DNA from 2 places in the Streptomyces sp. NPDC018029 genome. Region 2 is predicted to be linked to the other one. Evidence: riboswitches for the same ligand, from Rfam matches in the RefSeq annotation. Region 2 holds a riboswitch; the other holds the start of a gene.
The links. Region 2 has a riboswitch for thiamine pyrophosphate ahead of ACH4D5_RS30560 (thiamine ABC transporter substrate binding subunit). Riboswitches for the same ligand answer to the same signal wherever they lie in the genome.
Positions count from the first base shown of each region.

Region 1: linked by a shared signal. The riboswitch ahead of thiO (glycine oxidase ThiO) and the one ahead of ACH4D5_RS30560 (thiamine ABC transporter substrate binding subunit) in region 2 are both predicted to bind thiamine pyrophosphate.

Region 1 covers NZ_JBIRFV010000009.1:23,449-27,652, reverse strand. The annotation lists gene ACH4D5_RS26560 (Rv2175c family DNA-binding protein) at 1-175, opposite strand, end outside; gene ACH4D5_RS26555 (NAD(P)/FAD-dependent oxidoreductase) at 308-1,471, opposite strand; TPP riboswitch at 1,674-1,787, shown strand; gene thiO (glycine oxidase ThiO) at 1,785-2,993, shown strand; gene thiS (sulfur carrier protein ThiS) at 2,990-3,202, shown strand; gene ACH4D5_RS26540 (thiazole synthase) at 3,209-4,012, shown strand; gene pknB (Stk1 family PASTA domain-containing Ser/Thr kinase) at 4,187-4,204, shown strand, end outside.
Region 2 covers NZ_JBIRFV010000011.1:114,691-118,894, reverse strand. The annotation lists gene ACH4D5_RS30570 (phosphatidate cytidylyltransferase) at 1-806, shown strand, start outside; gene rlmN (23S rRNA (adenine(2503)-C(2))-methyltransferase RlmN) at 899-2,005, shown strand; TPP riboswitch at 2,050-2,166, shown strand; gene ACH4D5_RS30560 (thiamine ABC transporter substrate binding subunit) at 2,243-3,337, shown strand; gene ACH4D5_RS30555 (ABC transporter permease) at 3,313-4,204, shown strand, end outside.

The DNA of each region.
Region 1 (4,204 bases), on a different contig from region 2:
TGAAGGCGGCGGGCACCTGGAGCGCCCGGTTCTCCCCACGGCGTACGGCGATCAGCTGGCCCTCCTTGACCAGCTGGCGCACGCGGGTCACCTCGACATCGAGCATTTCCGCGATGTCGGGGAGGTGCAGCCAGGCAGGGACAAGAGCGTCAGTCTTTGCGTCAATCTCGGTCACCGTCCCAGCGTATCTCTGGCCGGGGGCCCGCGACGGGTGGTGCTGCCCCGGCCGGGGCGGGGGCCGGACCTGTGCTCCACCGCGGGCCGGTGGGGGCTGGTCGCGCAGTTCCCCGCGCCCCTGGAGGGCCCGCTACAGTGCCGCCTTCTTCAGGGGAACCGAAGGGTCCGCCGTCAGCGTGGGGTCGAGGCGGGCGCCCCACTCGATCAGTCTGCGGCCCTGGGCCAGGTCCCGGGGGCGGCCCACCGCGAGGACCGCCACCAGGGCGCCCTCCCGCAGCCAGCACACCGACCAGGCCACACCCGTCGGGTCGCCGCGCCACACCAGCTCGTCCGCCGAGGCGTGGTGGCCCGCGTACTGCACGAAGCGGCCGAACTGCTCCGACCAGAAGTACGGCACGGGGTCGTACGCCGCGGGGGTCTCGCCGATGATGTTCGCCGCCACCGTGCGCGGGCCCTGCAAGGCGTTGTCCCAGTGGTGCACGAGCAGACGCTCGCCGTACCTTCCCGAAGGGAAGGAGGAGCAGTCGCCGACCGCGTACACGTCGGGCGCCGACGTGCGCAGGCCGTCGTCGGCCACGACCTCCCGGTGGCTGCCCAGCTCGATGCCGGAGCCGGTCAGCCAGGCCGTCGCGGGCCGCGCCCCGATGCCGACGACGACGGCGCCCGCGGGCAGCCGGGTCCCGTCGGACAGGACGACGGTGCCCGGTTCGACACGCTCCACGCGCGCGTGGGTGCGCAGGACCGCTCCGGAGTCGGCGTACCAGCCCGTCATGGGGGCCGCGACCTCCTCGGGCAGCGCTCCGGCGAGCGGCCGAGCGGCGGCCTCGACCACGGTGACGGAACAGCCCGCCTCGCGCGCGGCGGTCGCGAACTCCGCGCCGATCCAGCCCGCCCCGACGACCACGACGTCCTGCTGCTCGGCGAGGACCGGGCGCAGCCGCTCGGCGTCGTCCAGGGTGCGCAGGAGGTGGACGCCGGGGACTCCCTCGGTGCCGGGCAGCCGGATCGGTTCGGCGCCGGTCGCGAGGACCAGCACGTCGTACGCGAGGGGGCCATCAGCGGTGTCCAGCTCGTGGTCGGCGGGGCGCACGCCGGTGACCGCGCGCCCCAGGACCAGCTCGATGCCGAGCGCCTCGAAGTCGATGTCGAAGGCGGAGCCCTCCGCCTTGCCGAGCAGCACCGCCTTGGACAGCGGCGGCCTGTCGTACGGCTGGTGCGGCTCCGCCCCGACGAGGGTGACCGGGCCGGCGAACCCCTGTTCCCGCAGGGCCACCGCGGTCTGCACCCCGGCCATGCCGGCTCCGACGATGACGACGCGCCGCTCCGCGTGCCGCTGATTTCCGCTCTGCCTCTGCTGCTCGCTCACCCGATCACTGTAGGGCGGCGGCCCGTGGCGGCTTCAGATGGCTGCGGGGAGATCTCTGACACACCGTCACCGCCCATACCCGGACAGCTCCCCTACTGCCACGCGAAGCGACGGGCTAGGGTGGCCGGTGCAGAGCACTCGCGGGAGCCCGGGCGCACCGGGCTGAGAGGGAGGCTGGGACGGCCTCCGACCGTACGAACCTGATCCGGGTCATGCCGGCGAAGGGAGGGGCTGGACGCCCATGCATCCACGTACGACACCACCATCCGCCACCTCTGACGTCCTTGTCGTCGGAGGCGGCGTCATCGGCCTGGTCACGGCCTGGCGGGCCGCCCAGCGCGGGCTTTCCGTCGCGCTCGTCGACCCCGCGCCGGGCGGCGGCGCCGCGCAGGTCGCGGCGGGCATGCTGGCCGCCGTCACCGAACTCCACTACGGCGAGCAGACGCTGCTCGGCCTCAACGTCGAGTCCGCCCGCCGCTATCCCGCCTTCGCCGCCGAGCTGACCGAGGCGAGCGGGCAGGACCTCGGCTATCGCGCGTGCGGCACGCTCGCCGTCGCGCTCGACTCCGACGACCGCGCCCACCTGCGCGAACTGCACGCCCTGCAGCGCCGTTCGGGGCTGGAGTCCGAGTGGCTGAGCGGCCGCGAGTGCCGCCGTCTCGAACCGATGCTCGCTCCGGGCGTACGCGGCGGGCTGCGGGTCGACGGCGACCACCAGGTCGACCCGCGCCGGCTCGCGGCGGCGCTCGTGGTGGCCTGCGAGCGGGCCGGTGTGGCCTTCCACCGCGCGTGGGCCGAGCGCCTCTCGGTCGTCCGCGACCGGGCGTGCGGCGTCGTCCTCACGGACGGCACCGAGCTGGGCGCGGGTCTGACGGTGCTCGCGGCGGGCAGCCTCAGCGGGCGCCTCGGGGGCATGCCGCAGGACGTCCTGCCGCCCGTGCGGCCCGTGAAGGGCCAGGTGCTGCGGTTGACGGTGCCGAAGGCGTACGCGCCGTTCCTGAGCCGCACCGTGCGGGCCGTGGTGCGCGGCAGCCACGTCTACCTCGTCCCGCGCGAGAACGGCGAGCTCGTCGTCGGCGCGACCAGCGAGGAGCTCGGCTGGGACACCACGGTGACCGCCGGCGGTGTCTACGAACTCCTGCGGGACGCGCACGAACTGGTCCCCGGCATCACGGAACTGCCGCTGACCGAGACCCGCGCGGGCCTGCGCCCCGGCTCCCCCGACAACGCGCCGCTGCTCGGCCCGACGCGGCTCGCCGGACTCCACCTGGCCACCGGCCACCACCGCAACGGCGTCCTGCTGACGCCCCTGACGGGTGACGTCATGGCGCACGCCCTGACCACCGGTGAACTGCCGGACGTGGCGCGTCCGTTCACCCCGCGCCGCTTCGCCGGGCCCTCCCCCGTACCCCCACCCGCCACGCCGCACTTCACGGAGCAGCACGCATGAGCACGCCCTTCGCCGTTTCCGTCAATGGGGAAGCACGCGACGTGGCCTCGGGCACCACGCTCGAAGCCGTCGTGGCCACTCTCTCCTCGGCGCACTCCGGTGTCGCCGCCGCCGTCAACGAAACCGTCGTCCCGCGCGCGCAGTGGTCCACCACGACGCTCGCCGCGGGCGACCGCGTCGAAATTCTCACCGCCGTCCAGGGAGGCTGAAGCACCATGGCAGACGACCCCTTCGTCATCGGCGGGCTCACCCTCTCCTCGCGCCTGATCATGGGTACGGGAGGGGCGCCCAGCCTCGACGTCCTGGAGCGGTCCCTCATCGCGTCCGGCACGGAGCTGACCACCGTCGCGATGCGCCGCCTCGACCCGGGCGTCCAGGGCTCCGTGCTCTCCGTCCTCGACCGGCTCGGCATCCGCGTGCTGCCCAACACGGCGGGCTGCTTCACGGCCGGCGAGGCCGTACTCACCGCCCGGCTCGCCCGCGAGGCGCTCGGCACCGACCTGGTGAAGCTGGAGGTGATCGCCGACGAGCGCACCCTGCTGCCCGATCCGGTCGAGCTCCTGGACGCCGCCGAGACCCTGGTGGACGACGGTTTCACCGTCCTGCCCTACACGAACGACGACCCGGTGCTCGCACGGAAGCTGGAGGACGTGGGCTGTGCGGCGATCATGCCGCTCGGCTCGCCCATCGGCTCCGGGCTCGGCATCCGCAACCCGCACAACTTCCAGCTGATCGTGGAGCACGCGCGCGTGCCGGTGATCCTCGACGCGGGGGCGGGCACGGCGTCCGACGCGGCGATCGCGATGGAGCTGGGGTGTGCGGGCGTGATGCTCGCCTCCGCGGTGACGCGGGCGCAGGAGCCGGTCCTGATGGCCGAGGCCATGCGGCACGGGGTCGAGGCCGGGCGGCTCGCGCACCGGGCCGGGCGGATTCCGCGGCGGCACTTCGCGGAGGCGTCCTCTCCTGCGGAGGGCATGGCCCGGCTCGATCCGGAGCGGCCGGCGTTCGGGACGCCTTGAGAGGTGCGGGGCTCTGTTCGCTCGCGGCTGCCCCGCCGGTGGGGGCTCGGCGCGCAGTTCCCCGCGCCCCTGACGGGGCGCCCCGGCCCGTCGCCTGTCACAGCTCGGCTGCAGTCCGGCCGTGGGGAGGACCGGCCGGGACGCGGTGTCGGTGGCGGCTCGTAGACTCCCTGCGTGGACACGACCCTTCAG
Region 2 (4,204 bases):
GCCGGGATCTCGGGGCGGCCATAGGGGTGGGTGTGGGCCTCGGCGCGGTGATCGTCGCGTCGCTGTTCATCGTGAAGGCCGTCTTCATCGGTGTCATAGCGGTCGCCGTCGTGGTGGGCCTCTGGGAGCTGACCTCCCGCCTGGCGGAGCGCAAGGACATCAAGGCGCCGCTCGTGCCGCTCGCGGTGGGCGGCGCGGCGATGGTCGTCGCCGGGTACGTGCGCGGGCCCGAGGGCGCGTGGGTCGCGATGGCGCTCACCGCGCTCGCCGTGCTCGTCTGGCGGATGACAGAGCCGCCCGACGGCTATCTGAAGGACGTCACGGCGGGCGTCTTCGCCGCCTTCTACGTGCCTTTCCTCGCCACGTTCGTGGCGCTGATGCTGGCCGCGGACGACGGCCCGCAGCGGGTGCTCACCTTCCTGCTCCTGACGGTGGTCAGCGACACCGGTGCGTACGCGATCGGCTGGCGCTTCGGCAAGCACAAGCTGGCGCCGCGCATCAGCCCCGGCAAGACCCGCGAGGGCCTGGTCGGCGCTGTCACCTTCGCGATGGCCGCGGGCGCGCTGTGCATGGAGTTCCTGATCGACGGCGGGACGTGGTGGCAGGGCCTCCTGATCGGCCTCGCGGTCGCGGCGAGCGCCACGCTCGGCGACCTCGGCGAGTCGATGATCAAGCGGGACCTCGGCATCAAGGACATGGGCACGCTGCTGCCCGGCCACGGCGGCATCATGGACCGCCTGGACTCCTTGCTGCCGACGGCGCCGGTGGTCTGGCTGCTGCTCGTGGTCTTCGTCGGCTCTGGGTGACACCGGGGCTGACCTGCGTAGATGTGCGTGAGGGGTTCGTTGTCCACAGGGCGGCGAGCCCCTTGTCGTATGTCTGCGACACTGGAAGGACCATGCCTGTACCCGGAGAACTCACTTTCGTCGCGCCCCGCGGTGCCAAGAAGCCCCCGCGGCATCTCGCCGACCTCACGCCCGCCGAGCGCAAGGAAGCCGTCGCCGCCATCGGCGAGAAGCCGTTCCGTGCCAAGCAGCTGTCGCAGCACTACTTCGCGCGGTACGCGCACGACCCGGCCGAGTGGACCGACATCCCCGCCGGTGCGCGCGATAAGCTCCGCGAGGCGCTGCTTCCCGACCTGATGTCCGTCGTGCGGCACATCAGCTGTGACGACGACACGACCCGCAAGACGCTGTGGCGGCTCTTCGACGGGACGCTCGTCGAGTCGGTCCTGATGCGGTACCCGGACCGGGTCACCATGTGCATCAGCTCGCAGGCCGGCTGCGGCATGAACTGCCCGTTCTGCGCCACCGGACAGGCCGGCCTCGACCGGAACCTGTCGACGGGCGAGATCGTGCACCAGATCGTGGACGGCATGCGCGCGCTGCGCGACGGTGAGATTCCGGGCGGGCCCGCCAGGCTGTCGAACATCGTCTTCATGGGCATGGGCGAGCCGCTCGCCAACTACAAGCGCGTGACCGGCGCCATCCGCCGCCTCACCGACCCGGAGCCGGACGGTCTCGGGCTCTCGCAGCGCGGCATCACGGTGTCGACGGTGGGGCTCGTGCCCGCCATCCACCGGTTCTCGGACGAGGGCTTCAAGTGCCGCCTCGCGATCTCGCTGCACGCGCCGGACGACGAGCTGCGCGACACCCTCGTGCCCGTCAACACGCGGTGGAAGGTGCGGGAGGTCCTCGACGCGGGCTGGGAGTACGCCGCGAAGTCCGGCCGTCGCCTCTCCATCGAGTACGCGCTGATCCGGGACATCAACGACCAGGCATGGCGCGGTGACCGGCTCGGCCGGCTGCTCAAGGGCAAGCCGGTCCACGTGAACCTGATTCCGCTGAACCCGACGCCGGGCTCCAAGTGGACGGCGTCGCGGCCCGAGGACGAGAAGGCGTTCGTGGAGGCCATCGCCGCCCATGGTGTGCCGGTCACGATTCGGGACACCCGGGGTCAGGAGATCGACGGAGCGTGCGGCCAGCTCGCCGCGGCCGAGAGGTAGTCTGACGGGCGTACTCCCTCGTAGGAGGGCGTGCACACATCTGCATATTCCGACAGGGGAGCGCCACAGCGCTGAGAGTGCGGCACCTTGGACAGGTGGGCCGCAGACCCTCTGAACCTCGCCCAGGTCATTCTGGGTAGGAAGTTCGGGCATCACTCAAGCTGTAGCGCCCTGCCCGCGTGCCACCGGCCCGCGGGCAGGGCCGCGTCTCTTCCTGGTCACCCAGGAGGAAATCCAGTGAGCACCAGGGGCACCACCAAGAAGGTTTCGTTCACCGCCGTGGCGGTGGGCGTCGGGCTCGTCGCGGTCTCCGCGTGCGGCGGCTCCGACAGCGGTTCCGGAGGATCCGACTCCAAGAGCGTGACGCTCGTCAGCCACGACTCCTTCAACGTCTCCAAGGACGTACTGAAGGACTTCGAGAAGCGGTCCGGGTACAAGGTCAAGGTCCTCAAGGACGGTGACGCGGGCGCCGCCGTGAACAAGGCGATCCTCTCCAAGGACAACCCGCAGGGCGACGTCTTCTTCGGCGTCGACAACACCCTCCTCTCGCGGGCGCTCGACAACGGGCTCTTCCAGTCGTACGAGGCCAAGGGCGCGGAGAAGATCAAGCCGGAGTTCCGGGTCGACCAGGACAAGCACCGGGTGACGCCCGTCGACAGCGGCGACATCTGCGTGAACTACGACAAGAAGTACTTCGCCGACAAGAAGCTGGCGCCGCCGAAGTCCTTCGACGACCTGCTCAAGCCGCAGTACAAGAACCTGCTGGTCACCGAGAACGCCTCGACCTCCTCGCCCGGGCTCGGCTTCCTGCTCGGCACCGCCGCGAAGTACGGCGACAAGGGCTGGGAGAGCTACTGGAAGGAGCTCAGGGCCAACGGCGTGAAGGTCGTCGACGGCTGGGAGCAGGCCTACAACGAGGAGTTCTCCGGGTCCGCCGGTGGCAAGAAGGCCAAGGGTGACCGGCCGCTCGTCGTCTCCTACGCCTCCTCGCCGCCCGTCGAGGTGCTCTACGGCGAGCCGCGGCCGAAGCAGGCGCCGACCGGCGTCGCGACCGGCACCTGCTTCCGCCAGGTCGAGTACGCGGGCCTGCTGAGCGGCGCGAAGAACGAGAAGGGCGGCAAGGCGCTCCTCGACTTCCTCGCGGGCAAGGAGTTCCAGGAGGACATGCCGTTGAACATGTTCGTGAACCCGGTGCGTGAGGGCACCGAGCTGCCCGAGCTGTTCACGGAGCACGGCGTGACCGTCGACAAGCCGCAGACCATGGACCCGAAGAAGATCGCCGACAACCGCGAGCCGTGGATCAAGTCGTGGACCTCGCTCGTACTGAAGTGAAGGGGCGCCCCGTGAAGGGGCGCTCGCGCGGAAACGCGGCACGGCTCGGCCTGCTGGCCCTGCCCGTCGCGTTCTTCGCGCTCTTCTTCGCCTACCCGGTCTCGGCGATCGTCGCCCGCGGGCTGCACGTCGACGGCGCCTGGCAGTTCGGGCGGATCACGGACGTGCTCGGGCAGTCCGACATCCGGCACGTGCTCTGGTTCACCACCTGGCAGGCGCTCGCGTCGACCGCGCTCACGCTGCTGATCGCGCTCCCCGGCGCGTATGTCTTCGCGCGCTTCGACTTCCCCGGCAAGGGGCTGCTGCGGGCCGTCGTCACCGTGCCGTTCGTGCTGCCGACCGTCGTCGTCGGGACGGCCTTCCTCGCGCTGATCGGGCGGGGCGGGCTCTTCGACGAGCTGTGGGGCGTACGCCTCGACACCACCGTCTGGGCGATCCTGCTCGCCCACGTCTTCTTCAACTACGCGGTCGTCGTACGGACCGTCGGCGGGCTCTGGTCGCAGCTCGACCCGCGGCAGGAGGAGGCCGCGCGGATGCTCGGCGCATCGCGCTGGACGGCCTGGCGGACCGTGACGCTGCCGGCGCTCGGCCCGGCGGTGGCCGCCGCCGCGCTCATGGTCTTCCTCTTCACCTTCACCTCCTTCGGCATCGTGCAGATCCTCGGCGGACCCGCGTACTCCACGCTCGAAGTGGAGGTCTACCGGCAGACCGCGCAACTGCTCGACCTGCCCACGGCCGCGGTCCTGACCCTCGTGCAGTTCGCCGCGGTCGGGCTGATCCTCGCCGTCCACGCGTGGACGGCGCGGCGGCGCGAGAGCGCGCTGCGGCTCGTCGACGCATCGGCGGTGGCGCGCAGGCCGCGCGGCG